4 regions of the Enterobacter pseudoroggenkampii genome follow, and region 3 is predicted to be linked to each of the others. Evidence: predicted binding sites of a transcription regulator. Region 3 holds the regulator's gene; each other region holds the start of a gene.
What was found. The regulator CRP, encoded in region 3, controls carbon source genes, mostly activating them, when cyclic AMP is high. The targets are predictions, from matches to a motif close to ATGTGANNNNNNTCACAT.
Positions count from the first base shown of each region.

Region 1: a site for CRP is predicted at 5,075-5,092, ahead of OTG14_RS12125 (YfcZ/YiiS family protein). Genes of this name have one in related genera too.
Region 2: a site for CRP is predicted at 5,111-5,128, ahead of OTG14_RS18925 (2-hydroxycarboxylate transporter family protein). Genes of this name have one in related genera too.
Region 4: a site for CRP is predicted at 3,595-3,612, ahead of OTG14_RS11305 (CidA/LrgA family protein). Genes of this name have one in related genera too.

Region 1 is NZ_JAPMLV010000001.1:2,486,411-2,494,254, reverse strand. Features, by position in the region: gene OTG14_RS12150 (VasL domain-containing protein) at 1-1,301, shown strand, start outside; tRNA gene OTG14_RS12145 (tRNA-Arg) at 1,352-1,423, opposite strand; gene OTG14_RS12140 (formate/nitrite transporter family protein) at 1,499-2,428, opposite strand; gene mlaA (phospholipid-binding lipoprotein MlaA) at 2,745-3,497, shown strand; gene fadL (long-chain fatty acid transporter FadL) at 3,542-4,825, opposite strand; gene OTG14_RS12125 (YfcZ/YiiS family protein) at 5,198-5,482, shown strand; gene fadI (acetyl-CoA C-acyltransferase FadI) at 5,760-7,070, shown strand; gene fadJ (fatty acid oxidation complex subunit alpha FadJ) at 7,070-7,844, shown strand, end outside.
Region 2 is NZ_JAPMLV010000005.1:121,586-129,429, forward strand. Features, by position in the region: gene citF (citrate lyase subunit alpha) at 1-518, opposite strand, end outside; gene citE (citrate (pro-3S)-lyase subunit beta) at 529-1,404, opposite strand; gene citD (citrate lyase acyl carrier protein) at 1,401-1,694, opposite strand; gene citC ([citrate (pro-3S)-lyase] ligase) at 1,711-2,733, opposite strand; gene OTG14_RS18920 (fumarylacetoacetate hydrolase family protein) at 2,744-3,607, opposite strand; gene OTG14_RS18925 (2-hydroxycarboxylate transporter family protein) at 3,625-4,986, opposite strand; gene OTG14_RS18930 (ATP-binding protein) at 5,332-6,957, shown strand; gene OTG14_RS18935 (response regulator) at 6,947-7,639, shown strand; gene OTG14_RS18940 (ornithine decarboxylase) at 7,694-7,844, opposite strand, start outside.
Region 3 is NZ_JAPMLV010000007.1:133,714-141,557, reverse strand. Features, by position in the region: gene OTG14_RS21165 (hydrolase) at 1-151, shown strand, start outside; gene OTG14_RS21160 (YheU family protein) at 148-366, shown strand; gene OTG14_RS21155 (phosphoribulokinase) at 397-1,266, shown strand; gene OTG14_RS21150 (OsmC family protein) at 1,333-1,737, opposite strand; gene crp (cAMP-activated global transcriptional regulator CRP) at 2,049-2,681, shown strand; gene OTG14_RS21140 (YccS/YhfK family putative transporter) at 2,739-4,826, shown strand; gene argD (bifunctional acetylornithine/succinyldiaminopimelate transaminase) at 4,823-6,043, opposite strand; gene pabA (aminodeoxychorismate synthase component 2) at 6,130-6,693, opposite strand; partial or broken gene OTG14_RS21125 (putative adenosine monophosphate-protein transferase Fic) at 6,724-7,191, opposite strand; partial or broken gene OTG14_RS23760 (YhfG family protein) at 7,237-7,308, opposite strand; gene ppiA (peptidylprolyl isomerase A) at 7,414-7,844, opposite strand, start outside.
Region 4 is NZ_JAPMLV010000001.1:2,309,423-2,317,266, forward strand. Features, by position in the region: gene mdtQ (multidrug resistance outer membrane protein MdtQ) at 1-806, opposite strand, end outside; gene dusC (tRNA dihydrouridine(16) synthase DusC) at 935-1,867, opposite strand; gene OTG14_RS11295 (AraC family transcriptional regulator) at 1,909-2,706, opposite strand; gene OTG14_RS11300 (type 1 glutamine amidotransferase) at 2,766-3,470, shown strand; gene OTG14_RS11305 (CidA/LrgA family protein) at 3,661-4,056, shown strand; gene OTG14_RS11310 (CidB/LrgB family autolysis modulator) at 4,053-4,748, shown strand; gene cdd (cytidine deaminase) at 4,878-5,762, shown strand; gene sanA (outer membrane permeability protein SanA) at 5,889-6,605, shown strand; gene OTG14_RS11325 (glutamine synthetase family protein) at 6,730-7,844, shown strand, end outside.

The DNA.
Region 1 (7,844 bases), on a different contig from region 3:
GTGACCCGCGCACGCTGCCAGATTACGCCGCCCTCCGCGATGAGCTCAGCAAGCTGACGCATCCTGCTCGCCCGGATGTGAACTGGCAATATGTCGAAAAACGCTGCCTCTCTCTGTTTGAACAAAACGGTGTGGAGTTGCAGACTGCGGCCTGGTACACCCTTGCCCGGACTCACCTGTCTGGATTGACTGGTCTGAACGAAGGGCTGGCGATTCTGGAAGCCCTGATTAGCCATCAGTGGGACGTTTTCTGGCCGAAGACGTTACATACTCGTCTGGAGATCCTTACCGGCCTGAGCCAGCGACTGCAGCAGCGCATGCGTATGCTTCCACTCAACAACAGCCATCTTAGTGAGCTTTATCGTGCTGAAGCGTTGCTTACCCGGCTGAGTGCGGTACTCCAGCGCCTTGAACTGAAACACCTAAGCCAGTTCGATACGTTACGAACAATGATACGTTCGAATGCTGAACGGCTGGAAAGCAGTAATGACGCATCAGATCAGAATGCACGCATGATGCCCGGTTGCGAAATACCTCAGGAAAGGGCAGCGCCGGTTGACGAAGTGAAATGGGTCTATGTTGTGCAGCCGGAGAATCAGCCTGATGCAGACGGGCTTACGACAGCGCACGGGGCGGTCAGACCATGGAAGCCCTTTGTCGCCGGGATGTGTTCTATGCTGGTGGTCTGCGTCGCCGTAGCGTGGGGAAGGGGCTTTCTGTCCAGACCCGATCCCTTAACGACGCAGGCTATTGCCTCGCTGGCATCGTTACCAGAAGTGCTTACCCCTGTTCAGCAAGAGGCGTTAGCACAGCGAGGCACTTTACCGCCCACGTTTATTACAGAAACGCAGCAGCAGCTTGCCCGACTGGAGAAGCTGCCTCCTGACTGGAATATTTCCTACAGCCTTCAGCTGTTAGCACAACTCCAGACATTGCAGCCGGAGGAAGCGAAGCCGCTCGCCGTGCAGTGGCAGCTAAAATTTAGCGCGGCAGCGTTGCCTGTTGATGCCATGAACAGCTGGTATCAGGGAATGATGAAGCTTCAGCAACTGAGCCATCGGCTGAGTAGTCTGGATGAGCAAAAGGGAAAATATATCACTGTGAGTGAGCTTAAATCGGTGGTTTTTTCGACTATACAGTCATTTAACCAAACAATACCGGCTGAAGAACAACTCAGACGCCTGTCACAGCATCCAACAGGAGGTGTGCTTCCTGAAGCCGAAAAGACCCAGCTGGAGTTGCGTCTTAAACAGCTGGCAACGCGTTACGCTCAAATAAAACGGGATTCTTCTTCGCAGTGAATTCTGGCGGTGGACAGGTGAATGTGCTTGAAAAAGCGTGGAGGTCAAAGTGTCCCCTGCAGGAATCGAACCTGCAACTAGCCCTTAGGAGGGGCTCGTTATATCCATTTAACTAAGGGGACGAGGCGGCACGAGTATAGCCTTATTTACACTGTGCGTTAAGCGCATCGCCGCCTGACTGCTCAAAGAGTCACCATTCAGGTCGGTTTTTTTGTCGATTTATCATCATTTTCCCGTGCCTTAAGCTCGGCTTTGCGTTTGTTCGACATGTCGTTACGGATTTGAGCATGGCTTAACAGCGCGAAGATAAACGTTCCGCCGCAGATGTTACCCGCCAGCGTCGGAAGGGCGAACGGCCAGAAAAAATCGCTCCAGTGAAGCGTACCGTTGAAGACCAGATACAGTATTTCAACGGTACCGACCACAATATGTGTGGTATCAGCCAGTGCAATCAGCCAGGTCATCAATATAATCACCACAATTTTGGCGCTTCCTGCTGAAGGAAACATCCAGACCATTGTGGCAATGATCCAGCCGGAGATGATGGCATTCGAGAACATCTCCACCGGCGTGTTTTTCATCACATCCATGCCGATTTTCACAAACGCGTCCCGGGTGGGTTCATCAAAGATCGGCATATATTCGAACGCCCAGGCCGCGATGCCCGTGCCGATGATATTACCCAGCAGGACGACGCTCCACAGACGCATCAATAAACCGAAGTTGCCGAGGGTGGGGTTTTGCATCACCGGCAGAACGGCGGTTACCGTGTTCTCGGTAAACAACTGCTGTCGGGCCATGATGACAATAATAAAGCCGAAGGTATAGCCGAGATTCTCGAGTAAAAATCCGCCGGGTACACCCTCCAGCTGCACATGAAATATCCCTTTCGCAAGCAGAGATGCGCCCATTGAGAGTCCGGCAGCGATGGCTGACCAGAAGAGGGCCATCGCGTCGCGCTCCATCTCCTTTTCACCGTCCTGGCGGATATGTTCGTGGATGGCCATCGCGCGGGAGGGGAGGCGATCTTCATCAATTTCTATCTTCTCGCCCCGCGCTTTCTCCTCGCTTTCAATTTCAAGTTCCTCACTGTTCTCGCCAATTTTTTCTTCGCCCACGTCTTTCATATTTGCTCCCGGAGGTTGATCTTTTTGTTAAGCGTAGCGGCTTTTATCGGAATGCCTGTGGGGATGCTCTTAAATTAGCGGCAATGGCAACAAAGGTGATACATCTCTTTCAAAAGACATTATAAAATTGCCAGCGAAACGAATTCCAAAAGCCAGGCTATGCTGAGATCAGAGTCACGGTGGTTACTGCCCGTAATTGTGCTCATAGACATCGGTAAACGTGCTGTTACAATCGCTTGCACGTTTACAGACGGAGCGTCAACGGCTCCGTTACGGATGGCAATCAACGATAGCCATACTGAACAGGGAGATATTTATGAAACTTCGGCTGTCGGCGCTTGCGCTGGGCGCGACTATGCTTGTGGGCTGCGCCAGCTCCGGTGAGCAAACGGGACGCTCCGATCCTCTCGAAGGATTTAACCGCTCAATGTATAGCTTCAACTACAACGTGCTGGACCCGTATGTGGTTCGCCCGGTGGCAGTAGCATGGCGCGATTATGTTCCACAGCCCGCGCGTAACGGATTAAGTAACTTTACCAGCAACCTCGAAGAGCCTGCGGTAATGGTGAACTATTTCCTGCAGGGCGATCCGTATCAGGGGATGGTGCACTTTACTCGCTTCTTCCTGAACTCCATTCTGGGGATGGGCGGCTTTATTGATGTCGCAGGTATGGCGAACCCGAAACTGCAGCGTGAACAGCCGCACCGTTTTGGTAGTACGCTGGGGCATTATGGCGTCGGTTACGGCCCTTACGTTCATCTGCCGTTCTATGGCAGCTTCACCGTGCGTGATGACGGCGGCGATATGGTCGATACGCTGTATCCGGTTCTGTCGTGGCTGACCTGGCCGCTTTCTGTGGGTAAATGGACGGTGGAAGGGATTGAAACCCGTGCGCAACTGCTCGACTCTGATGGTCTGCTGCGCCAGTCTTCTGACCCGTACATTATGGTGCGTGAAGCGTACTTCCAGAATCATGACTTTATCGCCAACGGCGGTAAGCTGAAGCCGGAAGAGAATCCAAACGCGAAGGCTATCGAAAACGAACTAAAAGATATCGATTCACAGTAAATAAAAAAGGTGAGCAATGCTCACCTTTTTTGATTCCAGTACGATTAGAACGCGTAGTTGAAGTTCGTACCGAACAGCCAGGCTTTACCTTCAGAGGTAAACTCGTAAGGGCCTTCCTGGAACGTCACTTTCTGACCGTGCATATAAGAAACGCCCGCATCGATGGATGCATTCTCGTTGAACGCATATGTCGCGCCTGCACTTAACCAGAAGCGGTCCTGATCCGGAATCGAAATAGAACGCTTGTCTGCCGGAACCGGGCTGTCGTCAAATGCGATACCGGAGCGGAAAGTCCAGTTTTTATCGTAGTAGTAGGTGGTACCCAGCGCAATACGATAGGCGTCGTGGAAGCTTTCGTCCTTATAGAACAGCGTTTGACCATTGGTTCCGGTCGCTTTCAGCTCCTGGAACTGGCTCCAGCTGGTATAGGCCAGGCTATAGTGAATAGCCCATTGTGGTGCAACGCGGTTGTAACCGGACACTTCCCACATTTCTGGCAAATGCAGCGACAGTGAACCTGGAACGGTCTGGTTTGACGTTCCCCAAGGAATGGTGGTACCTGCACCGGGAACCAGGTTGTTCACAGGCTTCAGGATGCCGCTCTTGTAATCGCCGTCGAAGTCAATTTTCACTTCGGAACGATAGGTCAGACCCCAGCGGTTGTTTTTATCCAGTTCGTACAGGATACCGGCGTTCCAGCCATAGCCCCACTCATCACCTTCAAGGCTGGCAATTTTATTGCTGTTTTTTGGCAGGCGAGCAGTCTGTTCCCCGGAATAACGTTCGATTTTGGCATCGGCGTAGACGGCATCAAAGCCCAGGCCAAAACTCCAGTTATCGTTCAGGCGATACGCACCGCTCAGGTTGAGGTTCAGCGTGGTAAGGTCTGTTTTACCGCCGTATTCACCTGCCGGGTAGTTGTTATTGAACTCGGTAGCAAGGCCGTAGTTAGACGTTACGGATGCACCCCAGCCAAACTGTTCATTGATAGGCGCAACGAAGTGCAGGTTAGGGATCCATGCTGTTGGGGCAATATTGTCCGCTTTAAGACTCGCACCCGTATAAGGCGACTTACCGGAAATGTTTACATCAGGATCGATATAAACCGCACCAGCAGAGAAGGTCGGACGATCAAACATCATGATCAATGCAGGGTTACGACTCGCGTTACCTGCATCATCAGCAATAGCGCCTTCCCCGGAATATGCGCGGCCAAGGCCAGAGGAAGAAAATTCGTTTAACTGAAAGCCCGCTGACCATGCGGAAGTGGAGACGAGTGCCACTGCGACTGCCAGCGCAGTCTTGTTGAACAGGGTTTTCTGGCTCATGACCATAACCTCATTGAGTTATTTTTATTCAATAATTGTTACATACCGTAACAGGAGCGCGAAGTGTAGGGTCTGAGGTATGACAGACAAATCAGACCAGTGGCCAGAGTATAGGTCTGACCAGCCGGAATGTTGCAAGTTTGTTTATTAATATTTTCAAACATGTTTCGTGAAACGAGATCTGGTTGGCAAAATTGTGACCATCGAGACTCACCCAAAAGGGTGGTTTTTGTTTTAGATCATTTTTTAGTGTGATATTGGTCACTTATCCGATTTTGCGCCATTAACGGCTGGAGAGAGCCCGCGCCGGGGCGTAAAATAGCAGCATCGTGTTTATCTCGCGCGCTGCGCGAATACAGAGGAAATTGAGCTATGAGTAAATGCAGTGCTGATGAAACCCCGGTTTGCTGCTGTATGGATGTTGGAACCATCATGGACAACACCGATTGCACCGCCTCTTACAGCCGCGTATTCACCAACCGTGCCGAAGCGGAAGAGACCCTTACTGCGCTGAGCAAGCGTGCGCGTGACGTTGAATCCGATCCTTGTGAAATCAAGTCTACCTTTACCGAAGTGGAAGGCGGCGTGAAGCTGGACATCGACTTTGTCTTCGCCTGCGAAGCAGAAACGCTGATTTTCCAGCTGGGTCTGCGTTAATTTCTGCGGCCTGATGCCCTCACCCCGACCCTCTCCCACGGGAGAGGGCGCAAACATTAAAAACGGTAACCTACGGGTTACCGTTTTGCTTTTACCTTGCGCACCCGGCAACATACCGCACAAATGCCCCTGCCATGCAGGGGCATTTTCTTTTTCTTCTCTGTGTTTTAGCTCGCACTTTTTCGTTTCCCCGATTGGCTGAATGTAAAAAAATGGTTAAGACTATTATCAGGTCAGACCACTTTGAGTTTGCAAAAATTTTTTACAGGGGAGTGTTATGAGTCAGGCATTACCGCTTATTACCCGTCAGGGCGATCGCATTGCCATAGTCAGTGGATTGCGCACGCCATTTGCGCGTCAGGCAACGGCGTTTCATGGCATACCGGCCGTCGACCTGGGGAAAATGGTAGTGGGGGAGATGCTGGCTCGCAGCGAAATTCCGCCTGAGGTCATCGAACAGCTGGTTTTCGGCCAGGTTGTGCAGATGCCTGAAGCCCCCAACATTGCGCGGGAAATCGTCCTTGGTACCGGGATGAACGTGCACACCGATGCCTACAGCGTCAGTCGCGCCTGTGCGACCAGTTTCCAGGCCGTGGCGAACGTCGCCGAAAGCCTGATGGCGGGGACTATCCGCGCCGGGATTGCGGGCGGGGCGGACTCCTCTTCGGTACTGCCGATTGGGGTCAGTAAAAAGCTGGCGCGTATCCTGGTCGATGCTAACAAAGCCCGTACGACGGGTCAGAAACTCAAACTCTTCTCGCGTTTACGTCTGCGCGATCTGATGCCCGTGCCACCTGCCGTAGCGGAATATTCCACCGGTCTGCGCATGGGCGATACCGCCGAGCAGATGGCGAAAACCTACGGCATTACCCGTGAACAGCAGGATGCGCTGGCGCATCGCTCGCATCAGCTTGCGGCAAAAGCCTGGTCGGAAGGCAAGCTGACCGACGAGGTCATGACCGCCTACATTCCACCCTATCGCGAACCGCTTGCGGAAGATAACAATATTCGCGGCACCTCGACGCTGGCAGATTACGCCAAACTGCGCCCGGCGTTTGATCGCAAGCACGGCACGGTGACGGCGGCGAACAGTACGCCGCTGACGGACGGGGCCGCCGCCGTGATCCTGATGACCGAATCCCGTGCGAAGGAGCTGGGCATTACTCCCCTGGGCTATTTACGCAGCTATGCCTTCACCGCCATTGATGTCTGGCAGGACATGCTGTTAGGTCCGGCGTGGTCCACGCCGCTGGCGCTGGATCGCGCGGGGCTGACGCTGGCCGATTTAACCCTGATTGATATGCACGAAGCGTTTGCCGCGCAAACCCTGGCCAACGTCCAGCTGCTGGCAAGCGAGCGTTTCGCCCGCGATGTGCTGGGCCGCGCCCATGCCACGGGTGAAGTGGATCAGAGCAAATTCAACGTGCTGGGCGGCTCTATCGCTTATGGTCATCCGTTTGCTGCCACCGGCGCGCGAATGATCACGCAAACATTACATGAACTTCGTCGCCGTGGCGGCGGGTTTGGCCTTGTTACCGCCTGTGCGGCGGGCGGCCTTGGTGCAGCAATGGTTCTGGAGGCTGAATAATGGATATGCCATCTGCATTTAATCTGACGGTTCGCCTCGATAACGTGGCCGTTATCACTATTGATGTGCCGGATGAAAAGATGAATACCCTGAAGGCCGAATTTGGTGTTCAGGTGCGCGCGATGCTAAAGCAGATCCGCGAGAACAAAGCCATTCGCGGCCTGGTGTTTATCTCTGCCAAACCCGACAACTTTATAGCCGGGGCGGATATCAACATGATCGCCCGGGCGCAAAGCGCGCTGGAAGCCGAAGAGCTGGCGCGTCAGGGCCAGCAGGTCATGGCGGAGATAAACGGCCTGCCGATCCCGGTTATCGCCGCGATCCACGGTGCCTGTCTGGGCGGCGGGCTGGAGCTTGCGCTGGCGTGCCACAGCCGTATATGTACCGACGATCCGAAAACCATTCTGGGTCTGCCGGAAGTGCAGCTGGGCTTGCTGCCAGGCTCCGGCGGAACGCAACGACTGCCGCGCCTGGTGGGCGTCAGCACGGCGCTGGAGATGATCTTAACCGGTAAACAGCTGCGAGCTCGTCAGGCGCTGAAGGCCGGTCTGGTCGATGACGTCGTGCCGCAGTCCATTTTGTTGGAGGCCGCCGTTGAGCTTGCGCTGAAAGGGCGTCAGGCAAGACGTCCTCTGCCGGTTCGCGAGCGCGTGCTGGCAGGGCCACTGGGCAGAACGCTCCTGTTCAACATGGTGGGCAAAAAGACCGAACAAAAGACCAAAGGCAATTATCCGGCGGCAAAGCGGATCCTGGACGTGATCGAAACCGGGCTGT
Region 2 (7,844 bases), on a different contig from region 3:
CCGTTGGCGTTGCCAAACTCATCGCTGCACGGCACGCCGAGAAATGCCACGTCGATATTCAGCTCGCCGTCCTGGAGCAGCTTCACGCGCCCGCCGTGGGAGTGAATTTGCACCGGCTCGTCCATCAGCCCGTGGGAGATGGCGTCCGCCAGCCTGCCGCGCATGCCGGAGGTGTAAATCCGGGTGATGACGCCGCTTTTGATATGCTCGATCAGCGCGTCGTTGCAGGTCATCAGCGAGCTGGAGGCCAGCGTCAGGTTTTTAAAGCCCATCCGCGCCAGCAGCGCCACGACGGTGTTGATCACCCGGTCGCCTTCGCGAAACGCATGGTGGAAGGAGATGGTCATCCCGTCCTGCAGGCCGCAGCGCTTAACCGCCTCTTCAACAGAGGCGCAGAGCTTACGGCTGTGCTTCGCATCGCTGTCCGCCAGCCACGGCGTGGCGCTGTGGGCGGTATCGAAGGGTTTTAAGTCCCGCAGATGGGGAAAATTCACGTGAAGAAGTTCAGTCTGGTTCATCATCTTATCCTTACCGACGCACTCCGGAGGCTGCCGCGCGCTCCAGCACCACCTGCGCGTGGTTAATAATCGGTGCATCCACCATTTTGCCGTTGAGCGACACCACGCCCAGGCCGTTACGCTCGCCCTCTTCTGCCGCCTCAATCACCCTTCTGGCGTGATCCACCTCTTCCTGCGTCGGGGCGTAGGCGTTGTGCAGCAGATCAATCTGACGCGGGTTGATCAGCGATTTGCCGTTGAAGCCCATCTTGCGGATCAGATCGACCTCGCGCAGGAACCCGGCCTCGTCGTTAACGTCTGACCACACCACGTCGAAGGCGTCGATACCGGCAGCGCGGGCGGCGTGCAGCACGGCGCAGCGGGCGTAGAACAGCTCGGTGCCGTCGCCGCGCTCGGTCTGCATGTCCATCACGTAGTCAAAGGCGGCCAGCGCGATGCCGATGAGGCGCGGGGAGCTGCGGGCAATCGCCACGGCGTTGATGACGCCAATGGCCGACTCAATCGCCGCCATCACGCGGGTGGAGCCGACCTCGCGGCCGCACGCCTGCTCGATGCGCTCGAGGTGGCCCTCCAGCTCGTAGATGTCGTCCGGCGTGTCGGTTTTCGGCAGGCGGATCACGTCCACGCCGGCCCGCACGGCGGCTTCCAGATCCAGCAGGCCAAACGGCGTGCTGAGCGGGTTAATGCGCACCACGGTTTCGATATCCTGATACATCGGGTGCTGCAGCGCGTGAAACACCAGCATGCGCGCGGTATCCTTCTCGCGCAGGGCAACGGCGTCCTCAAGGTCAAACATGATGGAGTCGGGACGGTAGATAAAGGCGGTCGAGAGCATGGCGGCGTTGGCGCCCGGCAGGAACAGCATGCTGCGGCGGAGTTTGCTCATTTCAGCGCCCCCCAGTTGATGGCCTGTTCATCGGCGGCACGCATCAGCGCGCTTTGCAGGCGGGCGCGGATCACACAGTCCAGCGCCCCTTTGTCTTCAATAATGATTAATGCCTGGTGCACGTTCATGGCGCGCAATGTGTCGTTGACCACCTGGCGAATGTGCTCGCCAAACTGCTTAATCACTTCGCTGTGGATGACGATCTCCAGCTCGCCGTGAGCGGGAGCGATTTTCACCATCAGGTCGCTGGACTCCTGCGTTCCGGCCAGCGCCTCCCTTACAATTTTCATGATAAATTCCTGGTAGTTAAGCGACTTCCGCACTCGCACGGTAATGCGTTTCGAGATGCGCGAAGGTGGAGTCCGGGACAATCTCCCGGATCCGGGAAAACTGCTGTGTCTTCAGTAATCGGCGCACTTCGGATGCCGATATGGCGTTGCCGGTGGCCTTGATGCGCGGCATCTCCACCACCTCGATATGCGAGGCCAGCAGGTCGTGCAGCGTCTGGTTGTACTGACGGGTGATATCGCAGAACGGCTCCGAGCCGATGAAGCGGTGCGTGATGCCGAGCGCCGGGGCGATAAAGTCCCGGAAGATCAGCACGTCGATCTCGCTCCACGCCTGCTGCACTTTGCCGGTCTCCTTCAGGAAGTAGGCCGGAAACGTGGCGCGAGAGATGATGTACTGCGAGCCTTCATGCACCACCACGTTCGGCAGATGCGCCACGCCCGCGCGCACCATCTCGAGGCGCGCGCTGAACGGGAAGAACGACGCGTCTTCGCGCACCACGAACAGGTGCAGGGCGTCGCACTGCGCCGCCGCCTGCTCCACCAGATGGCGGTGGCCGAGGGTGAACGGATTGGCGTTCATCACGATGGCGCCAATCTTCTCCCCGCACCTGCGGTTCGCGCGCAGAGAACGGCAGTAGCGCTCGATCCCCTGCGGGGTGTTCTCCATCAGCACGGCGTTGTTCCCGCTCTGGGCAATCGGCCAGAAGCCGCTGCGGGCAAAGCGCTCCCGATTGCACGGACGGGTGCAGAGGAAAAGATGAAAATGGCCGCGCTCCAGCGCCGCATGTTCCACCTCTGCCAGCAGCCGCGCGCTGAGGTTCTCGCCGCGAAGCTGCTCGTTGACCGCCACGCACTTGATGACGTTGGCGGCAAGCCCTGCGCAACCCACCAGCTGCGGGCCTGACCAGGCTTCGACAAACAGCGTGATGTCGTTGTCCAGGCCAAGGCCGCTGTCTGCCAGCAGGTAACGGATCTGGCTTAAGCGTTCCGGATGCTTCGCCACGAGGGTGTGGCGAAAATCGATGGGTTGACTGTTCATGCCGCCTTACTCAGTGTGCCGCCGCAAGCCCGACGGCTGGCGCTTCCACGATCACGTTGCTCAGATGACCGATATGCTCGATCTCCACCTCAATGCGGTCGCCCTCTTTCATAAACAGCGGCGGGTTACGCTTTTTACCCACCCCGCCCGGGGATCCGGTGATGATCACGTCGCCTGGGCTTAAGCGGGTAAAGGTGCTGATGTACTCAATCAGCTCCGCAACCTTGTGGATCATGCTGCTGGTGTTGTCTTCCTGCACCATGCGGCCGTTCAGCCAGGTGCGGATCGCCAGCTGATGCGGATCCGGGATCTCGTCCGCCGTTGCCATCCACGGGCCGAACGCGCCGGTCTGACGCCAGTTTTTACCGGCGGTAAACCAGGTGTGCTGCCAGTCGCGGGCGGAGCCGTCCATGTAGCAGCTGTAGCCCGCCACGTGGCGCAGGGCGTCTTCGCGGCTGATGTTCTCTCCGCCTTTACCGATGATCACCGCCAGCTCGCCTTCGTAGTCGAATTCGCTGGAGTGGCGCGGCTTCAGCACCGGCTCGTTGTGGCCGGTCTGTGAATCCGGGAAGCGGACAAACAGCGTTGGGGCCGGGTTGTGCTGGTCAAACTCCTTGCGCTTGTCGGCGTAGTTCATGCCCACGCAGAGGATTTTTTCCGGCTGCTCAATCACCGGTAAGAAGGTGATGGCGCTCATCGGCACGTCCACGGCATCGTTCAGGTAGCGGGTGGCCTGTGCCAGCCCGTTGCCCTGCAGCAGCGCCTTGAGGTCGCTGTAGCGGTCGCCCAGACGGCGGCCTAAATCAATCACGCCGTCGGCCTGGACGATGCCGTAGCTGCGTTTTCCCTGGTATAAAAAGCTTGCGAGTTTCATTGTTCTTTCCTGAAAACTTAAACGAGGAAGTTGCCCAGAATCAGCAGTGAGACAGAGACGTTAATCGCCCCGCCGATACGGGTAGCAATCTGGGCGAACGGCATCAGGCTCATGCGGTTGCCTGCGGTCAGGATCGCCACGTCGCCGGTACCGCCCTGGCCGCTCTGGCAGCAGGAGACGATGGCGACATCAATCGGGTGCATACCAATCTTTTTGCCGACGAAGAAGCCGGTGGCGACCAGTGCAGAAACGGTGCTGACAATCACCAGCAGGTTGCTGACGGTGAACGCCGCCACCAGTTCATGCCATGGGGTGATGGCCACGCCAACGGCGAAGAGGATCGGGTAGGTCACAGAAGTCTGGAAGAATTTGTACACCACCTGAGAACCTTCCAGCAGGCGTGGAGAAGCGCCGTTGCAGAGCTTCACCAGCACCGCCATAAACAGCATGCCGACCGGAGCAGGCAGGCCAATCAGCTTGTGGCCGAGCATGCCCAGCATGTAGAGCAGCACCGCCAGCAGCGCGCCGGAGGCGATAGTGGTCACATCCGCTTTGCCGGAGAACGCAGGCTGAGAGACGGTGGTATCGGCATTGGCGCGGTTAGGCATCAGCTGGCCTTCACCGGTCAGGTGCGGGAAACGTTTACCGAGCTGGTTCAGGCAGCCGGAGATAATGATCGCCGTCAGACCACCGAGCATCACCATCGGCAGCACGCGGCCGAGCGCCACGCCCTGGTCCATGTGCAGTAAGGTGGCATAGCCGATGGAAAGCGGGATCGCCCCTTCCCCGACGCCGCCCGCCATAATAGGCAGAATGATAAAGAAGAAGATCTGGAACGGCTCAAGACCCAGCGCCAGGCCGACGCCCATCCCCACCAGCATGCCGACGATTTCGCCGCACAGCATCGGGAAGAAGATGCGAAGGAAGCCCTGAATCAGCACCGTGCGGTTCATGCTCATGATGCTGCCGACAATAATGCAGCAGATATAGAGATAGAGAATGTTGGTGGATTTGTAGAACTTGGTGGTGGACTCGACCACCACGTCCGGCAGCAGGCCATAGTAGACCAGCGCGGAAGGAATAAAGGTGGCGCAAATCGCCGCCGCGCCGAGCTTGCCGACAATCGGCAGGCGTTTGCCAAACTCGCCGCAGGCAAAGCCGAAGAAGGCCAGCGTTGCCACCATCACCACGATATCGCTCGGCAGTTTTCCGCCCAGGCAATCAATCGCGATCAGTGCGCCCGCCAGAACGAACAGCGGCAGAGGAATAATCCCAATTTTCCAGGTATCCATAATATGCCACCAACGCTCTTTGAGCGAAGGTCGCTGAATTTCAATCGGGTCGTGGGTAACAGAGAAAGAATCGTCAGTTGTGCTCATAATAAGCCCCTTGGTTATTTTGTGCGTTCAGCTTAGAGTCACAAAGGCTTACTTTATGTGAGGAATGGCATATTAAAAGCGAAGTTTTAATGGCAGCTATGGTTTTAATGGTTTCTTTTATTTAATGTGATTTATACCTTATTTATTAGCGTGGTTTTTATGGTTTCTTTTCCGAATCGAACAAACAAATAACATTTGTTCATGCAGCCAGAGGCACGGCAGACTTTAGGATAACGCTTTTACAGCGCCCGCTGTGCAAGGGATCACAAGTTTTCGGCAAAGCGGGCGTCCGCGTGAAAAAAGATGATATATTGGCGATCTTTGCTGCTACCTTGCGTGATAGTTATGAAAGTCTCTTTCCAGATCAAGTTGTTTATTTCGCTGGTTGCCTTTTTCTCAGTACTTTTTGCGTTACTGGGCGGATATTATTATGCCGACGTCGGAAAACAGCTATATCAGGAAATGAGTACGCGAGCCAAAATACAGGCTGAAGAAATTGCGCTTATTCCGACATTGCGTAATGAAGTTGAACAAAAAAATATCAGCGCCATCCATGATTTTATGCAGAAGATTTCTGCGCACAGTGACGCCAGCTTTATTGTGATTGGTGATAATAAGGGTCAGCATCTTTTTCACTCCGTCTTTGCCGACAGAGTGGGCACAACCCTGGTTGGCGGAGACAACGAAGCCGTATTGCAGGGTAAAAGCACCACCACCATTCGCAAAGGCGGGTTGGGTATTTCGCTGCGCAGTAAGGCCCCCATCTTCAACGCTGCCGGACAGGTGGTCGGCATTGTTTCGGTCGGCTATCTCACCAGCTACCTGGACACCATTACCGTCAGTAAGGTGGTCAATATCCTGATTGCCGCCGTGCTGCTGCTGATCGCTCTCTTTATCTTCTCCTGGTTCTTTACCCGCAGCATCAAGAAGCAGATCTTCTCTCTTGAGCCGCGAGAAATCGGGCTGCTGGTGCGCCAGCAGAAGGCGCTAATGGAGTCTATTTATGAAGGGGTGATTGCCATTGACGATCGGCGGCGGATTGAAGTGATCAACCAGGCGGCGCGCAAGCTGCTGGGTCTGAGCCAGCCGGCCCGTGAGCTGCGCGGGCAGCTGATAAGCCAGGTTATCGATCCGGTCCCGTTCTTCGACACGCAGACGATGCTGGCGAAAGATACCCATGACGAGATTTGCCGTTTTAACGATCTCACGGTAATTGCCAGCCGGGTGCACATCATGCTTGAGGGGTCGCTGCAGGGGTGGGTGATCACCTTCCGCGATCGCAACGAAATCGACTCGCTGAGCGCCCAGCTCAGCCAGGTAAAACGCTATGTCGATAACCTGCGTATTATGCGCCATGAGCAGTTAAACCGAATGACCACGCTCTCCGGCCTGCTGCATATGGGCCGCTATGAGGAAGCCATTGGCTACATTCAGGCGCAGTCGGAGCATGCCCAGGAGCTGCTGGACTTTATCTCTTCGCGCTTCAGCTCCCCGACCCTGTGCGGCCTGCTGCTGGGGAAAGCCGCCCGCGCGCGGGAGAAAGGCGTCGAACTGAGTTTCGACCCGGCATGTCGGCTGGACAGGCCGTTCCTGCCGTTAGGGGAGCAAGAGCTGATTTCGATTATTGGCAACCTGCTGGATAACGCCATCGAAGCGACACAGCGATCGCCGCTTCCCCATGCGCCGGTAGAAGTGCTGATAAAACTCAGCGAACAGGAGCTGATTATTGAAGTGGCCGACCAGGGCGTTGGCATTACACCGGAGATCCGTGACCGGATCTTTGAACGCGGCATCACCACCAAAACACGCGGCGATCATGGGATTGGCCTGTATCTGATCGAAAGCTATGTCACACAGGCTGGCGGCGCGATAGAAGTTGCCGATAATACCCCGCGCGGCGCCATTTTCTCCTTGTTTATCCCGGCCACGGGAACCGCCCGGCAACTGGAAGACACCGACTATGCAACATGAACTTATCGACGTACTGATTGTTGAAGACGAGAACGAGCTGGCGCAACTGCACGCGGAGCTGATAAGCAAACATCCGCGACTGAGGCTGGTGGGCATTGCCTCGTCGCTGGCTGCGGCCCAGGCAGAGCTTGCAAACAAACAGCCGCAGCTGGTGCTGCTGGATAACTATCTGCCAGACGGCAAAGGGATCTCGCTGATCAATAACCCCATGCTGGCCCGTGCCAACTGCTCGGTGATTTTTATTACCGCCGCCAGCGATATGGATACCTGCAGCCAGGCGATCCGCAACGGCGCGTTCGACTACATCCTCAAACCCGTCTCCTGGAAGCGGCTCAGCCAGTCGCTGGAGCGGTTTGTGCAGTTTGCCGAACAGCAGCGGGTCTGGAAGATTGTCGACCAGCAGAACGTGGATTCGCTGTATCAGCTACAGGCGAAAAACTACCGCCAGGACAACGGCAGCAAGGGTATTGAGGAGAATACGCTGGCGCGGGTGCAGTCACTGTTTAACGACAAGGCAACCCACTGCTTTACCGTGGATGAGGTGGTGAGCGAAACGGGATTAAGCAAAACCACCACCCGGCGCTATCTGGAACACTGCGTGGAGGCAGGTTTTCTGACGGTGGAGATGCTGTACGGCAAGATTGGGCATCCGAGGAGGATGTACAAGCGTAGTGCGGTTTGATGAAAGGTTCCCTCTCCCTGTGGGAGAGGGTTAGGGTGAGGGCTGCAGCCCGCACTATCTCAACACATACCCATACAGCCGCTTGATCCCGTCGGCATCCTTCTCGCTGTAAACCCCCTGCAGCTCCGGCGAGAAGCCCGGCAGCAGGTTGATCCCCTCCTCCAGCGCCAGGAAGTAACGCTGTACCGCCCCGCCCCAGACTTCA
Region 3 (7,844 bases):
TCAGGAATTCCTGCCCGACAACGTTCACTATCAGTTGACCGAGCACGGCGGCCACGTCGGGTTTATCGGCGGTACGCTGCGCCGCCCGAAAATGTGGCTTGAGACGCGTATTCCTGACTGGCTAACCCCTTATCTGGACGGTGCAAAATGATTATTCCCTGGCAGGATCTGGCTCCCGAAACACTCGATAATCTGATTGAAAGCTTTGTATTACGCGAAGGCACCGATTATGGTGAACAGGAACGCTCGCTTGAGCAAAAGGTCAACGATGTTAAGCGCCAGCTGAAAAGCGGCGACGTGGTGCTGGTGTGGTCAGAACTGCATGAGACGGTCAATATCATGCCCCGCAACGCGTTTCACGGCTGATCTTCCACCCTTTTCAGTCAGGGAGTTGCTATGTCTGCCAGACATCCGGTTATTGCCGTTACGGGGTCGAGTGGTGCGGGAACCACCACCACCAGCCTCGCCTTTCGCAAGATTTTCGCCCAGCTGAATCTTCGTGCGGCGGAGGTCGAAGGCGACAGCTTTCACCGCTACACGCGTCCGGAGATGGATATGGCCATCCGTAAAGCGCGCGATCTGGGTAAACACATCAGCTATTTCGGCCCGGAAGCCAATGACTTCGGCCTGCTGGAACAAACCTTTATAGAGTACGGTCAGAGCGGCAAAGGGCAGTCCCGCAAGTATCTGCATACCTATGATGAAGCCGTTCCCTGGAATCAGGTGCCGGGGACGTTCACCCCGTGGCAACCGCTGCCGGAACCCACCGACGTACTGTTTTACGAAGGATTGCACGGTGGCGTGGTCACCCCTCAACACGACGTGGCGCGCCACGTGGACCTGCTGGTCGGCGTGGTCCCTATCGTTAACCTGGAGTGGATCCAGAAGCTGACGCGCGACATGAGCGAGCGCGGCCATTCACGAGAGGCGGTGATGGACTCGGTGGTGCGCTCCATGGAAGATTACATCAACTTCCTGACGCCGCAGTTCTCCCGCACCCATATCAACTTCCAGCGCGTGCCGACGGTGGATACCTCCAACCCGTTTGCGGCCAAAAGCATCCCGTCTCTGGATGAGAGCTTTGTGGTGATCCATTTCCGCAATCTCGAAGGCATTGATTACCCCTGGCTACTGGCCATGCTGCAGGGCTCGTTTATTTCGCACATGAATACGTTAGTCGTGCCGGGCGGAAAAATGGGGCTGGCGATGGAGCTCATCATGACGCCGCTGGTGGAGCGACTGATGGAAGGGAAGCAGATTGCGTGAACATGTTCCCTCTCCCTGTGGGAGAGGGTTAGGGTGAGGGCATCAACACGCACGATGCCCCAATAATTAAGCCTCGATCACTTCATACGAATGCGTGATTTTTACCGCTTTCTCCAGCATTAACGCCACAGAGCAGTACTTCTCCGCAGACAGATCCACCGCACGCGAGACCGCTGCGTCCTTCAACTCTTTACCGGTGACCACAAAGTGCAGATTAATATGGGTGAACAGGCGTGGCGCCTCTTCGCGACGTTCTGACGTGAGTTTAACCTCACAATCCGTCACGTCATGACGACCTTTTTGCAGAATCGACACCACGTCAATGGCGCTGCATCCCCCTGCCGCCATCAGCACCATTTCCATTGGGCTTGGCGCTTTATCGCCGGAGTTACCGTCCATCAAAATCTGGTGTCCTGACGCGGACTCGCCCAGGAACGTTAAACCTTCAACCCATTTCACGCGCGCTTGCATATTCTTAAACTCCAACGTTGCATTTTTGGTGACAGATTACGCGTGCGTTACATTTCTCGCAATGGAAGGCGACCTGCATCATGCTGAAGCGAGACACCAGGAGACACGCGGCGAAAGCTATGCTAAAACACTCTGGATGCTACAGTAATACATTGACGTTACACATGTATGCAGAGGACATCAAACTTTACTGGCTGCGAAACGTTACGGTAGCCGACTTCCCAGGGTATGGGTAAGAATTCGATTGCAACCCCAGAGTCCGGATGCATCTGATGACTCTGGTGACAGCTTATAACAGAGGATAACAGCGCATGGTGCTTGGCAAACCGCAAACAGACCCGACTCTCGAATGGTTCTTGTCTCATTGCCACATTCATAAGTACCCATCAAAGAGCACGCTGATTCACCAGGGTGAAAAAGCGGAAACGTTGTATTACATCGTTAAAGGCTCGGTGGCAGTGCTGATCAAAGATGAAGAAGGGAAAGAGATGATCCTTTCTTATCTGAACCAGGGCGATTTCATCGGTGAACTGGGCCTGTTTGAAGAGGGCCAGGAACGTAGCGCCTGGGTTCGTGCAAAGACAGCATGTGAAGTGGCTGAAATTTCTTACAAGAAGTTCCGTCAGCTGATTCAGGTTAACCCTGACATCCTGATGCGTCTTTCTTCCCAGATGGCGCGCCGTCTGCAGGTCACCTCAGAGAAAGTGGGCAACCTCGCCTTCCTGGACGTGACTGGCCGTATCGCACAGACCCTGCTGAACCTGGCGAAACAGCCAGACGCTATGACCCACCCGGACGGCATGCAAATTAAAATTACCCGTCAGGAAATTGGTCAGATCGTCGGTTGCTCTCGTGAAACGGTGGGTCGTATCCTGAAAATGCTGGAAGATCAAAACCTGATCTCTGCCCACGGTAAAACCATCGTGGTTTACGGAACGCGTTAATTCCGCTTAAACGGCGTGCCATCGCAAGGTGTCACGCCGTTTTTGTCTCTACTCCCCATGTGGCGCAGGCTGATCTATCACCCGGAAGTTAACTACGCACTGCGACAAACGCTGGTGTTGTGTCTTCCCGTGGCTATAGGCCTGATCCTCGGACATCTTCAGCAAGGTCTGCTGTTTTCCCTCGTGCCTGCCTGCTGCAACATCGCCGGTCTGGACACGCCGCATAAGCGCTTTTTCAAACGCCTGATTATCGGCGGCTGCCTGTTTGCGGGCTGTAGCCTCGCCGTACAGCTTTTACTGGCTCGGGATATCCCGCTGCCGCTGATCCTGACTGTGCTGGCGATGACCCTCGGCGTCACGGCGGAAATCAGTTCGCTGCACGCCCGCTTGCTTCCCGCGTCGCTGATTGCGGCCATTTTCACGCTGAGCCTCGCCGGGAATATGCCGGTGTGGGAGCCGCTGCTGATCTACGCCCTGGGGACATTATGGTACGGCCTGTTTAACTGGTTCTGGTTCTGGCTGTGGCGGGAGCAGCCGCTGCGTGAATCCCTGAGCCTGCTCTATGTGCAGCTTGCGGATTACTGCGAAGCCAAATACACCCTGCTGACCCAGCATACCGATCCGGAAAAATCCTTACCGCCCCTGCTGACGCGCCAGCAGAAGGTGGTGGATCTGATAAGCCAGTGCTATCAGCAGCTGCATATGCTCGCCGCCAACAAGAACCACGAGTACAAACGGCTGCTGCGCACCTTCCAGGTCGGGCTGGATCTGCAGGAGCATATCTCCGTGAGCCTGCACCACCCGCAGGAGGTACAAAAGCTGGTCGAGCGCAGTCACGCCGAAGCGGTGATCCGCTGGAACGCGCAGACGGTGTCCGCACGCCTGCGCGTGCTGGCCGATGATATTCTCTATCACCGCTACCCGACGCGCTTTAACATGGATAAGCAGCTGGGCGCGCTGGAGAAAATCGCTCGTCAGCATCCGGATAACCCGGTCGGCCAGTTTGCCGCCTGGCACTTCAGCCGTATCGCCCGCGTGTTGCGCACGCAGCGCCCGCTCTATCCGCGCGACCTGATGGCGGATAAGCAGAAACGGCTGCCGCTATTGCCCGCGCTCAAAAGCTATCTTTCTCTTAAATCGTCCGCCCTGCGCAACGCCGCACGTATTAGCGTGATGCTCAGTACCGCCAGCCTGATGGGCATGGCGCTGCATCTGCCGAAACCCTACTGGATCTTAATGACCGTGCTGTTTGTCACCCAGAACGGCTATGGCGCCACGCGGGTGCGTATTCTGCATCGGGCTGGCGGAACGATGGCCGGGCTGATCATCGCGGGCGTGACGCTGCACTTCCACGTGCCGGAAGGCTATACTCTGGCAGGAATGCTGGCGGTTACGCTGGTGAGCTACCTGATTATCCGCAAAAACTACGGCTGGGCGATGGTGGGCTTTACGGTGACGGCGGTATATACCCTGCAGCTGCTCACGCTCAATGGCGAACAGTTTATTGTCGCCAGGCTGATTGATACCCTGATCGGCTGTCTGATTGCCTTTGGCGGCATGGTCTGGCTGTGGCCGCAGTGGCAAAGTGGACTGCTGCGCCAGAACGCCCACGACGCGCTGGAAGCCGACCAGCAGGCCATTCGCCTGATCCTGAGCGACGACCCGCAGCCGTCGCCGCTGGCGTATCAGCGCATGAAGGTCAACCAGGCGCACAACGCCCTGTTTAACTCGCTCAACCAGGCAATGCAGGAGCCGGGCTTTAACTCGCACTATCTGGCAGATATGAAGCTGTGGGTGACGCACAGCCAGTTTATCGTCGAGCACATTAACGCCATGACCACGCTGGCGCGCGAGCACACGATGCTGACACCGGATCTGGCGCAGCGCTATTTGCAGTCGTGTGAAATTGCGTTGCAGCGGTGTCAGCAGCGTCTGGAGTATGACTCGCCGGGTGAGTCGGGAGATTCGAACATTCTGGAAGCGCCGGAAACGTTAACCCACGGGCCAATGAGCACCCTGGAGCAGCATTTGCAGCGCGTACTGGGGCATCTGAACACCATGCACACCATTTCGTCGGTGGCATGGCGTCAGCGTCCGCATCACGGGATTTGGCTAACCCGCAGGTTGAAGCGGACGGCGTATTAACCTTTTACGATCTTCGCGACCGCGGCGGCAAACCGGGTTAACCCGTCTTCAATGTCTTTGTCTTCCACCACCAGCGACGGTGCAAAGCGCATCACGTCCGGCCCGGCGTTGAGCACCATCACCCCTTCGCGAGCGGCGGCGTGCAGGAAGTCGCGCGCGCGGCCCTTATACTGCGGCTTCAGCTCGGCACCAATCAATAACCCCATCCCGCGGATCTCGCTGAACACATCGTACTGCTCGTCAATCTTTTGCAGGTGTTTTACGAACAGCTCGCGCTTCGCGCTGACGCCGTTCAACACCTCTGGCGTGTTGATGATGTCGAACGCGGCACCCGCCACGGCGCTCGCCAGCGGGTTACCACCGTAGGTGGAGCCGTGAGAACCGACGTGGAACGCGGAGGCGATCTCCTGCGTCGTCAGTACCGCACTCACCGGGAAACCGCCGCCGAGCGCTTTAGCACTGGTCAGAATATCCGGCGTCACGCCGTAGTGCATATACGCGAACAGATCGCCGGTACGTCCCATTCCGCACTGCACTTCATCAAAGACCAGCAGCGCCTGATGTTCGTCGCACAGCGCGCGCAGCCCTTTCAGGAATTCCGGGGTTGCCGCCGTCACGCCGCCTTCACCCTGGATCGGCTCAACGACTACCGCGCAGGTATGGTCGTCCATCACCGCTTTCACCGCGTGCAGATCGTTAAACGGCACGTGGACGATATCAGCCGGTTTCGGGCCAAACCCGTCGGAATACTTCGGCTGGCCGCCAACGGAGACGGTAAAGAAGGAGCGTCCGTGGAAGGCATTGTGGAAGGCGATGATTTTGGTTTTGTACGGGCTGTGGCGCGTTGTGGCGTAGTAGCGCGCCAGCTTAAAGGCGGTTTCGTTGGCTTCGGTGCCGGAGTTCATAAACAGCACGCGCTCGGCGAAGGTGGCATCGATGATCTTACGTCCCAGGCGCAGCGCCGGTTCGTTGGTGAACACGTTGCTGGTGTGCCACAGGGTTTCCCCCTGTGTTTTCAGCGCCTCCACCAGCGCGGGATGGCAATGACCCAGCGCCGTGACCGCAATACCGCCCGCGAAATCCACATACTCTTTACCCTGCTGATCCCAGACGCGGCTGCCTTTCCCCTTCACCGGGATAAACTCAGCCGGTGCATAAATCGGCAGGATCACTTCATCGAATGTCGCGCGGGTAATTGCTGGTTGTTCAGTTGCCATGTCATGACCATCCATTTTATGTCACAGTGATTGTGAAAATATAATCACAAAATATGCATAAAAAATCACAGCAAGGCAACAGTTATTCAGCGATGGAGGAAATTTGCCAGCAGCGCATGGCCCTGCTCGCTGAGGATGCTTTCCGGGTGGAACTGCACGCCTTCGAGGTCCCATTCGCGGTGACGAATCCCCATGATCTCCTGCGTATCGCTCCAGGCCGTCACCTCAAAGCAGTCGGGCAGCGTCGGCGGGTCAATGACCAGGGAATGGTAGCGCGTCACGGTTAACGGATTATTGAGCCCCGTGAACACTCCGGTGCCCGTGTGGGTGACCGGCGAGGTTTTACCGTGCATCACTTTGGCGGCGCGCACGATGGTGGCACCAAACGCCTGGGCAATCGCCTGATGGCCCAGACAGACGCCCAGGATCGGCAGCCTGCCGGCATAGTGCTGGATCACATCCAGAGAAATACCCGACTCCGAGGGCGTACACGGCCCCGGAGAAATCACGATTTTCTGTGGAGCCAGCGTCTCGATATCGGCGAGATCGATCTCGTCGTTGCGACGAACAACCACCTCGGCACCCAGTTCGCAAAAATACTGGTAAAGGTTCCAGGTGAAAGAATCGTAGTTATCAATCAGCAGAATCATGGCGGCTCCCGAAAAAAATGCCGCCCTATTCTACTCAGATTCCCGCGCTTCGCTCACTACTTTGGCAAAGATAGCGTTCAGCGCGGATAAATCACCCGTTGCGCCGCTGCGGTTAGCCGCCACCCACTGCTCGGGATCGATATCGCGCCAGTCCAGCGCGTAGCCTGCATGGAGCGCCAATTGCTCGAAGAACACGCGTTGGGCAATACCGTTGCCGCGCATGAAGGGATGCAGCATGTTGATTTCGCAGTAATAGTGGCTAACCCGGTCAACAAACGCCGCTATCTCAAGACCCACAAGATATTTTTCGCTTTCCAGCGCCGCCATCAGCTCGTTACCCATCTTTTCGATGTATTCGAAATGGCAGAACGGAATATCACCTTTAAAAATATCCTCGGTACGGAGTTCGCCTGCCCGCTTCATCTCGCTGCGGTACAAATGACGATGAATAAGGCACAGATGGGGCAACCCAGGCGCGGAAGGCCCAAGCTCCAGCGTCTCAATGTGGGGTTCCGAGGGACCATTACCTTTTTCAAGGAGACAACTGGCCTGTAAATTGACGTTACGCTGCTGTTCCCAGAGACGGGATTTTTGCTTGTCGGTGAGTTTTTTCACTTAACGCCTCCCTGAATAGTCCGTTTGCCACAAGTATAAGCAGCAAAACGCGCTTTCGCAGGGAGGGCGACATCACGCGGGCAGGAGAGCCCGCGTTCAGAAGAATTACGGCAGAACTTTTGCGGAGAGGATAACCACCGGTTTTGACGGCACATTCTGATACGGACCGACGTCGTGAGTAGGCACCTGAGAAATCTTGTCAGCCACGTCCATCCCTTTCACGATTTTACCGAACACCGCATAGCCGAAGTCACGCTGACCGTGGTCGAGGAAGGCGTTATCCGCCACGTTGAGGAAGAACTGGCTGGTCGCGCTATCTTTGTCTGCGGTACGCGCCATGGAGATGGTGCCGCGCTTGTTCAGCAGGCCGTTGTCCGCTTCGTTTTTAATAGGCGGGTTCGGCTGCTTCTGCTGCATCTGCTCGTTGAAGCCGCCGCCCTGCACCATAAAGCCAGGGATCACGCGGTGGAAGGTGGTGTTGTTATAGAAACCACTGTTCACGTAGTCGAGGAAGTTTTTCACAGAAACCGGAGCTT
Region 4 (7,844 bases), on a different contig from region 3:
CGCGTTAGCTTCACGGAGGAGGAGTTCGTCAGCGCGACCAGACGCGCCTCTATGGCTTTCATCTTCCCGTTGACCTCGGCCAGCTGCTCTTCGGTTTTGCTGGCGTTGATATCCGTTTCGACACCCTCCACGGAGGAGGTGATGCCGTGCTGGTACAGCTCGCGATCGGCACCGATAATATTGTCCTGCTCATGTTTGATCTGCGCGAGAACCTCCCCCACGGCGGCCTGCGTTTGCCATTCCCAGTAAAGCCGCGCCACGCTGCTGGCCAGCAGCTGACGGGTCTGCTCCAGCTCCGCTTTTTGCGCATTCACTTTGCCAATCCGGGCTTCGACCTGCGCGCGATTTTTACCCCACAGATCGAGATCCCAGCCTGCGGTCAGGCCAAAGGTGCCGTTGGTGTACCACGGCCCGGTGGTCCCTGCCGCCGGGTCGGTAATGGCAAAGGGTCCCATCAGCCCTTCGGCGGACATTTTCTGACGTTCCGCATCGGCGGAAAAATCAATTTGCGGGCCGTCGGCAGCCATAGTGGCTTTTGCCTGGGCTTCGGCAAGCGTAATCCGCTGACGGGCAATCTGCATATCCGGCGCATCGCTTAATGCTTTCGCAATAAGCCCGTTAAGCTGGGGATCGTTATACGCCTTCCACCACGCATTTTTCGGCCAGTCGGTATAATGCAATGAGGTATTCACAGACTTGGCGGCCGGTTGTGTATTTAGCGGAGAGACGGTGGAATGTTCAGGTGCGCAGGCTGCCAGAATTAATGCAAAGGGGACACTCAGAGATAAAATAAGAGAACGTTTCATTACGCCATATACTCAAAAAATAAAGGCGAAAAATACGCTTGATACTATTTATTTTTTTAGTAATGCGTGGCAATCCGTAAATTGTTATACATTTACATAATCAGAAAATTATTCACCAAATGAATAAATTACTTTGACTGAATAACCCGTGCAATATCAGAGGACGTCTGTAATGTACGAATCTCCTGAAATAACCCCAGCGCTTCATCGTACTCTTTACGTAAATAACTCAGCCACTGCTTAATTCGCGCGACGTGATACAAACCGGTGTCCCCCTGCTTTTCCAGACGACTGTATTTTTGCAGCAGCGTGACGACGTCTGCCCAGGGCATACGCGGTTCGTTATATTTCACCACCCGGCTGAGGTTCGGCACATTCAGTGCGCCGCGGCCAATCATGACCGCATCGCAGCCGGTGGCATGCAGACAGGCCTGCGCGCTCTCGTAGTCCCAGATTTCGCCGTTGGCGATCACCGGAATGGTGAGGCGTTTGCGGATCTCACCGATCGCCTGCCAGTTAATACGATCGGCTTTGTAGCCTTCTTCTTTGGTACGGCCATGCACCACCAGCTCGGTGGCCCCGGCCTGCTGCACCGCATCGGCGATTTCAAACTGCCGCGCGTCGCTGTCCCACCCCAGGCGCACCTTAACCGTCACCGGCAAATGCGACGGCACGGCCTCGCGCATGGCTTTCGCGCCGCGATAAATCAGCTCAGGATCCTTCAGCAAGGTCGCCCCGCCGCCGCTGCCGTTGACCAGCTTAGACGGGCAGCCGCAGTTGAGATCCACCCCGTAAGAGCCCAGCTCAACCGCACGGGCAGCGTTTTCCGCCAGCCATTCCGGATACTGGCCAAGCAGCTGAATACGCACCAGCGTGCCGGAAGAGGTCCGGCTCTGGTTGTGCAGCTCGGGACACAGTCGGAAGAAGGCTTTTACCGGCAACAGCATATCGACCACGCGCAGAAACTCCGTCACGCAGAGATCGTAATCGTTCACCTCGGTCAGAAGCTCGCGCACGAGGGAGTCGAGCACGCCTTCCATTGGGGCCAGTAAAACACGCATAGCAGTACCTGTGAAAAAAGACGCGCTATAGTAGCCGCTCTCTATATCGCTGGGAAGCGCTTCTGTTCAGGCAGAAAGTCACCCGGCGTTGCCCCAACAATGGCGCGAAACGCCGCCGCAAATGCCGCCGGGCCGGAAAAGCCCAGCATCCAGGCCACCTGCTTAACCGGGTATCCGTTGGCGAGCAGGTCCAGCGAGGCACAAATCCTGGCACGCTGTCGCCAGGCCCGGAAGCTAAAGCCGGTATCGTTGATAAACGCGCGTGAAAACGTGCGTTCAGACATCGCGGCCCGTTCCGCCAGCCTTTCCAGAGAAAGATCCCAGAGATTGTTGGCAATGATGTCACAGGCAATGCGATGTAAGCGCTCATCCACGGGCATCGGTAATTCGGCCGAGATTTGCTGAGCTTCACTGAGGATATCGAGCAGCAAAACGGCCATGCTGCGCTGACTGGCTGGCCGGTATTCCGCGCTGAACAGCCCGGCAATCAGCTCTTTGAACAACGCTGTGGCCATAATCACATGAACCTCGTCTTTCCGTTTAAAAGGCTCGCATTGCGCTATCAGCGCCGGGCTAAACCAGACCGCGCGCAGCTCCGTTGTGGATAACACGCTGTAGGTATGCTCCTGAAAGGGAGGGATCCACAGCGCGCGCTGTGGCGGTATGACCCAGCGTTTGCTGCCGGTTTCGACCAGCATGACCCCTTTGATGGCAAACAAAAGTTGTCCCTGCGAATGCTGGTGAGGCGGATCGACTTCGCCGCGCGTATAGCGAATCGCCCCTCTTGACCATCCGATAGCATCGTCGTGAATTGGCGTTTTATCGATAACGGTTGGCATTTCACATTCCCCCCTTCCTCTTATGATGCTGCTTGTACATGTAACCAGAGAGAGACGCAATGCACATCCATTTTATTATTCATGAACATTTCGAGGCGCCAGGCGCCTATGAAATCTGGGGGAAAAGTCGCGGCTGCAGTCTGAGCTACACCAGAGTGTATCAGGGCGATCCTGTACCCGAAACGCCAGGGCACACAGACTTGCTCATCATCATGGGAGGCCCGCAGTCACCCGCCACCACGCGTGAGGAATGCCCCTGGTTTGATGCGCAGGCGGAAAAGACGCTCATCAGCCGCGCGATAGAGGCGGGTAAAACGGTGATTGGCGTTTGTCTGGGCTCGCAGCTTATCGGCGAAGCGCTGGGCGCAGCGTTTTGTCATAGCCCGGAAAAAGAGATCGGCAAATTCCCCATCAGGCTCACAGATGCAGGCAAGGCGAACCCGCTGTTTGAGGACTTTGGCAGCGTGCTGAACGTCGGTCACTGGCATAACGACATGCCAGGGTTGACGCCGCAGGCTAAGGTTCTGGCTTACAGCGAGGGCTGTCCCCGCCAGATTGTGCAATACAGCGAACGGGTTTACGGTTTCCAGTGCCATATGGAGCTAACGCCGGAGCTGGTAGAGTTGCTGATTGAGCATTCGCAGTGTGACCTCCGCCGCGCGGGTGAATTCCGTTTTGTCGAAACGGCAGAAAAACTCCGCTCGCATGATTATTGCGAAATGAACCAGGTGCTGTTTTCTTTTCTCGATAAACTGACCGCCTGACGCTGATGCCTTCTCTGGCACGCCGTTTCGCCAGCGCAATCCCTTTCCTCTAAACTGTAGCCTGCACCGGTAAGGTGATACCGGACGTTCCATTCCGGAATGTCTGGTATGCTCAAAATTCATGATGTGATCCATGGCACATTTTTAGGTTTAATTGTATGATGAATGCGTTTCAGCAAGGACTATCACCATGAGCAAATCATTGAACATTATCTGGCAATATCTGCGCGCATTCGTCCTGATTTACGCCTGTCTGTATGCCGGGATTTTCATCGCGTCGCTGCTGCCCATCACCATCCCCGGCAGCATTATCGGCATGCTGATCCTCTTCGTTTTGCTGGCGCTGCAAATCCTGCCCGCAAAATGGGTCAACCCCGGCTGCTTCGTCCTCATTCGCTATATGGCGCTGCTTTTCGTACCTATCGGCGTCGGGGTCATGCAGTATTTTGATTTGCTCAAGGCCCAGTTCGGCCCGATCGTGGTCTCCTGCGCGGTCAGTACGCTGGTGGTTTTCCTGGTGGTGAGCTGGAGTTCACATCTGGTGCATGGCGAACGTAACGTGATTGGGGAGAAAACAAAAAAATGATGGCCAATATCTGGTGGTCCCTGCCGCTCACCCTGGCAGTGTTCTTCGCCGCGCGCAAGCTTGCCGCACGTTTCAAAATGCCGTTGCTGAACCCGCTGCTGGTGGCAATGGTGGTGATTATCCCGTTCCTGCTGCTCACCGGCATTCCTTACGAACGCTACTTTGCCGGCAGCAAAATCTTAAACGACCTGCTGCAGCCCGCCGTCGTGGCGCTCGCCTTTCCTTTATACGAGCAGCTGCACCAGATCCGCGCCCGCTGGAAATCCATCATTACCATCTGTTTTGTCGGCAGCCTGGTGGCGATGATTACCGGTACGTCGGTGGCGCTGTTGATGGGGGCCTCGCCGCAAATTGCCGCCTCTATTCTGCCAAAATCGGTGACCACGCCTATCGCGATGGCGGTTGGGGGCAGCCTCGGCGGTATTCCGGCCATCAGCGCGATGTGCGTCATTTTCGTCGGTATTCTCGGCGCGGTGTTTGGCCACACCCTGCTGAACGCGATGCGTATTCATACTAAAGCGGCACGGGGGCTGTCGATGGGCACCGCCTCGCACGCGCTGGGCACGGCCCGCTGCGCGGAGCTGGATTATCAGGAAGGAGCGTTTAGCTCCCTGGCGCTGGTGATCTGCGGGATTATTACCTCTCTGCTGGCCCCGTTCATTTTCCCGCTTATTCTGGCAGTGATGGGCTAAAATTTGCGATGCGTCGCGCAAATTTCATTTTGATTTCATAAGTTGCATACATAATGAGAAGTGGATCACATATAAAGCCCTGACGGCTCCGTAAACTACCGATCCATTAACCTTTATGAGGCAAACGCCATGCACCCACGTTTTCAAGCTGCTTTCGCCCAGCTTGCAGAGAATTTGCAGTCAGCCCTTGCTCCCGTTCTGGCAGATGCGCACTTCCCCGCCCTGCTGACCGCGGAGCAGGTCACGATGCTGAAACAGGCAACGGGACTGGACGAAGACGCGCTGGCTTTCGCACTGCTTCCTCTGGCTGCCGCCTGCGCGCGGGCCGATCTCTCCCACTTCAACGTCGGGGCCATTGCGCGCGGCGTCAGCGGCACCTGGTACTTCGGCGGCAACATGGAGTTCCTGGGCGCAACCATGCAGCAGACCGTTCACGCCGAGCAGAGCGCCATCAGCCACGCCTGGCTGCGCGGTGAAAAAGCCCTGAGCGCCATTACCGTTAACTACACTCCGTGCGGCCACTGCCGTCAGTTTATGAACGAGCTGAACAGCGGGCTGCAGCTGCGCATCAATCTGCCAGGCCGCGCGCCGCACACGCTGGGGGATTATCTGCCTGACGCGTTTGGCCCGAAAGATCTGGAGATCAAAACCCTGCTGATGGACGATCAGAACCACGGTTTCGCCCTGTCCGGCGATGACCTGAGCCAGGCGGCGATTACCGCCGCCAACAAGAGCCACACGCCGTACAGCAAGTCCCCGAGCGGCGTGGCGCTGCAGTGCCGCGATGGCCGAATTTTCACCGGCAGCTATGCGGAAAACGCCGCGTTTAACCCAACGCTGCCGCCGCTGCAGGGCGCACTTAACCTGCTGAGCCTGAACGGCTATGACTATCCGGACATTCAGCGCGCCATTCTGGCCGAGATTGCCGATGCGCCGCTGATCCAGTGGGATGCCACTGCCGCAACGCTCAAAGCATTAGGCTGTACGACAATTGACCGCGTACTGCTGGCGTGATCCTTCCGGCGGGCAGAAATGCCCGCCAGTTTGCTGAAAAACCCCTCAGTTGAGTCGCTGTTTCTTGCGCTAACCAGGCGGGTAAAGTAGCCTGAGTTAAATTTCATCCACGCACGAGCCATCTGCATGTTAAAGCGCGTTTTTTACAGCCTGTCTGTCCTGGTCGGCATACTGCTGTTGATCGTGCTCGGTCTCGACCGCTGGATGAGCTGGAAAACCGCCCCCTACATCTTTGACGACCTGCAGGACCTGCCCTATCGTCAGGTTGGCGTGGTGCTCGGCACCGCCAAGTATTACCGCACCGGCGTCATCAACCAGTATTACCGTTACCGCATTCAGGGCGCGCTGAACGCCTACAACAGCGGCAAGGTGAACTACCTGCTGCTGAGCGGGGATAACGCCCTGCAAAGCTACAATGAACCGGTGACGATGCGTAAGGACCTGATTGCCGCGGGCGTGGATCCTGCCGATATCGTGCTCGACTACGCCGGGTTCCGCACCCTGGACTCCATCGTGCGCACGCGCAAAGTCTTCGACACCAACGACTTCATCATCATCACCCAACGCTTCCACTGCGAACGCGCGCTGTTTATCGCGCTGCACATGGGCATTCAGGCACAGTGCTATGCGGTGCCGTCGCCAAAAGATATGCTGAGCGTGCGCGTCCGCGAGTTCGGTGCCCGCTTTGGTGCCCTGGCCGATCTGTATATCTTCAAACGCGAACCGCGCTTTTTAGGCCCGCTGGTGCCGATTCCGGCGATGCATGAAGTGCCGGAAGACGCGCAGGGTTACCCGGCCGTCACGCCCGAGCAGCTGCTCGATATGCAGAAAAAAGAGAAATAACAGCACCGCCTTTATACTTTCTTTACGCCGGGCCTGACGCTTTTTATCTCCCCTTTACGTCGGCTCTTTTAAGCTGAGTTCACTGCCGCTACGGCTTCATTGAAGAATGACTATGAACTCGATAATGAATGCGTTTTTCCTCAAAAGTCTCCGTCCGTATTTTAACCTTCCCGGTTTATCACTTCCTGGCGCACTCAATTCCGGTCTCTGGCTTGATGAAAAAATTGACGCCCTGCAGCACAACATTTCAGTGGAAGTAGCCGATTACCTGGAACGTTACCCGCAGACGAAACATGTAGACGTTTACCTGAACGATATCAACGGTACGATGCGTGGCAAGCGTCTGTCGGTGGAGAGCATGCTGAGTCTGGAAAAAGGCTGTTACTTTCCCCTTTCGGTCTACTCGATGGATCAGAAGGGAAAAATCGCCGCCCCGCTTTATGATGAACCGGACCGGCTGTGCGTTCCGGTCGCCGGCTCCCTGCGTCCCTGTCCACAAGATCCGCAGCACAACGCGCAGATCCTGCTGACGATGAAAGACAGCGACGATAGTCCCTGCCCGCTTGAGCCGCGCGTGATACTGCAGAACGTACTGGCCCGCTTCCACCGGCACGGCCTTTTCCCGGTGATTGCCCCGGAAATCGAGTTCTATCTGACGGGACATGACGATCGGGATCCGCAAAATCAGGGCTGTTTTCATATGGATACCTCGTCGGCGCATGCCGCGCTGTTTGACGAGCTGGAGCAGCTGGCGCACCTGCAGCACATCCCGCTGTCAGGGGTCGTAGCGGAGGCCGAGTCCGGTCAGTACGAATTAAACCTGAAGCACAGCCATCGCGTCGTTGAGGTCTGCGATAACGTGCTGGCGCTGCGTCGCCTGACCCGATACGTTGCCGAAAAGCACGGCCTGCAGGCCAACTTTATGGCCAAGCCCTTCAGCGAACTTTCCGGCAGCGGCTTGCACTTCCATTTCAGCCTCAACGACAGCCGCGGCGAAAACGTCTTTGCTTCCCCGGTTAACGCGCTGAACAGCATGGTGCGTTTGTGCATCGCGGGCCAGCTGGCGCTGATGCCCGCCTCTATCGCCATTCTTGCGCCGGGCGTCAACGCGTTTCGTCGCCTGCGTAAAAACCTGACGGAACCCGTATTTAACTCCTGGGGCTATAACACCCGCTCCGCCGCCTTGCGTATTCCCTGCTCGGATGACCACAACCGTCGTATCGAGTACCGGCTGGCCGG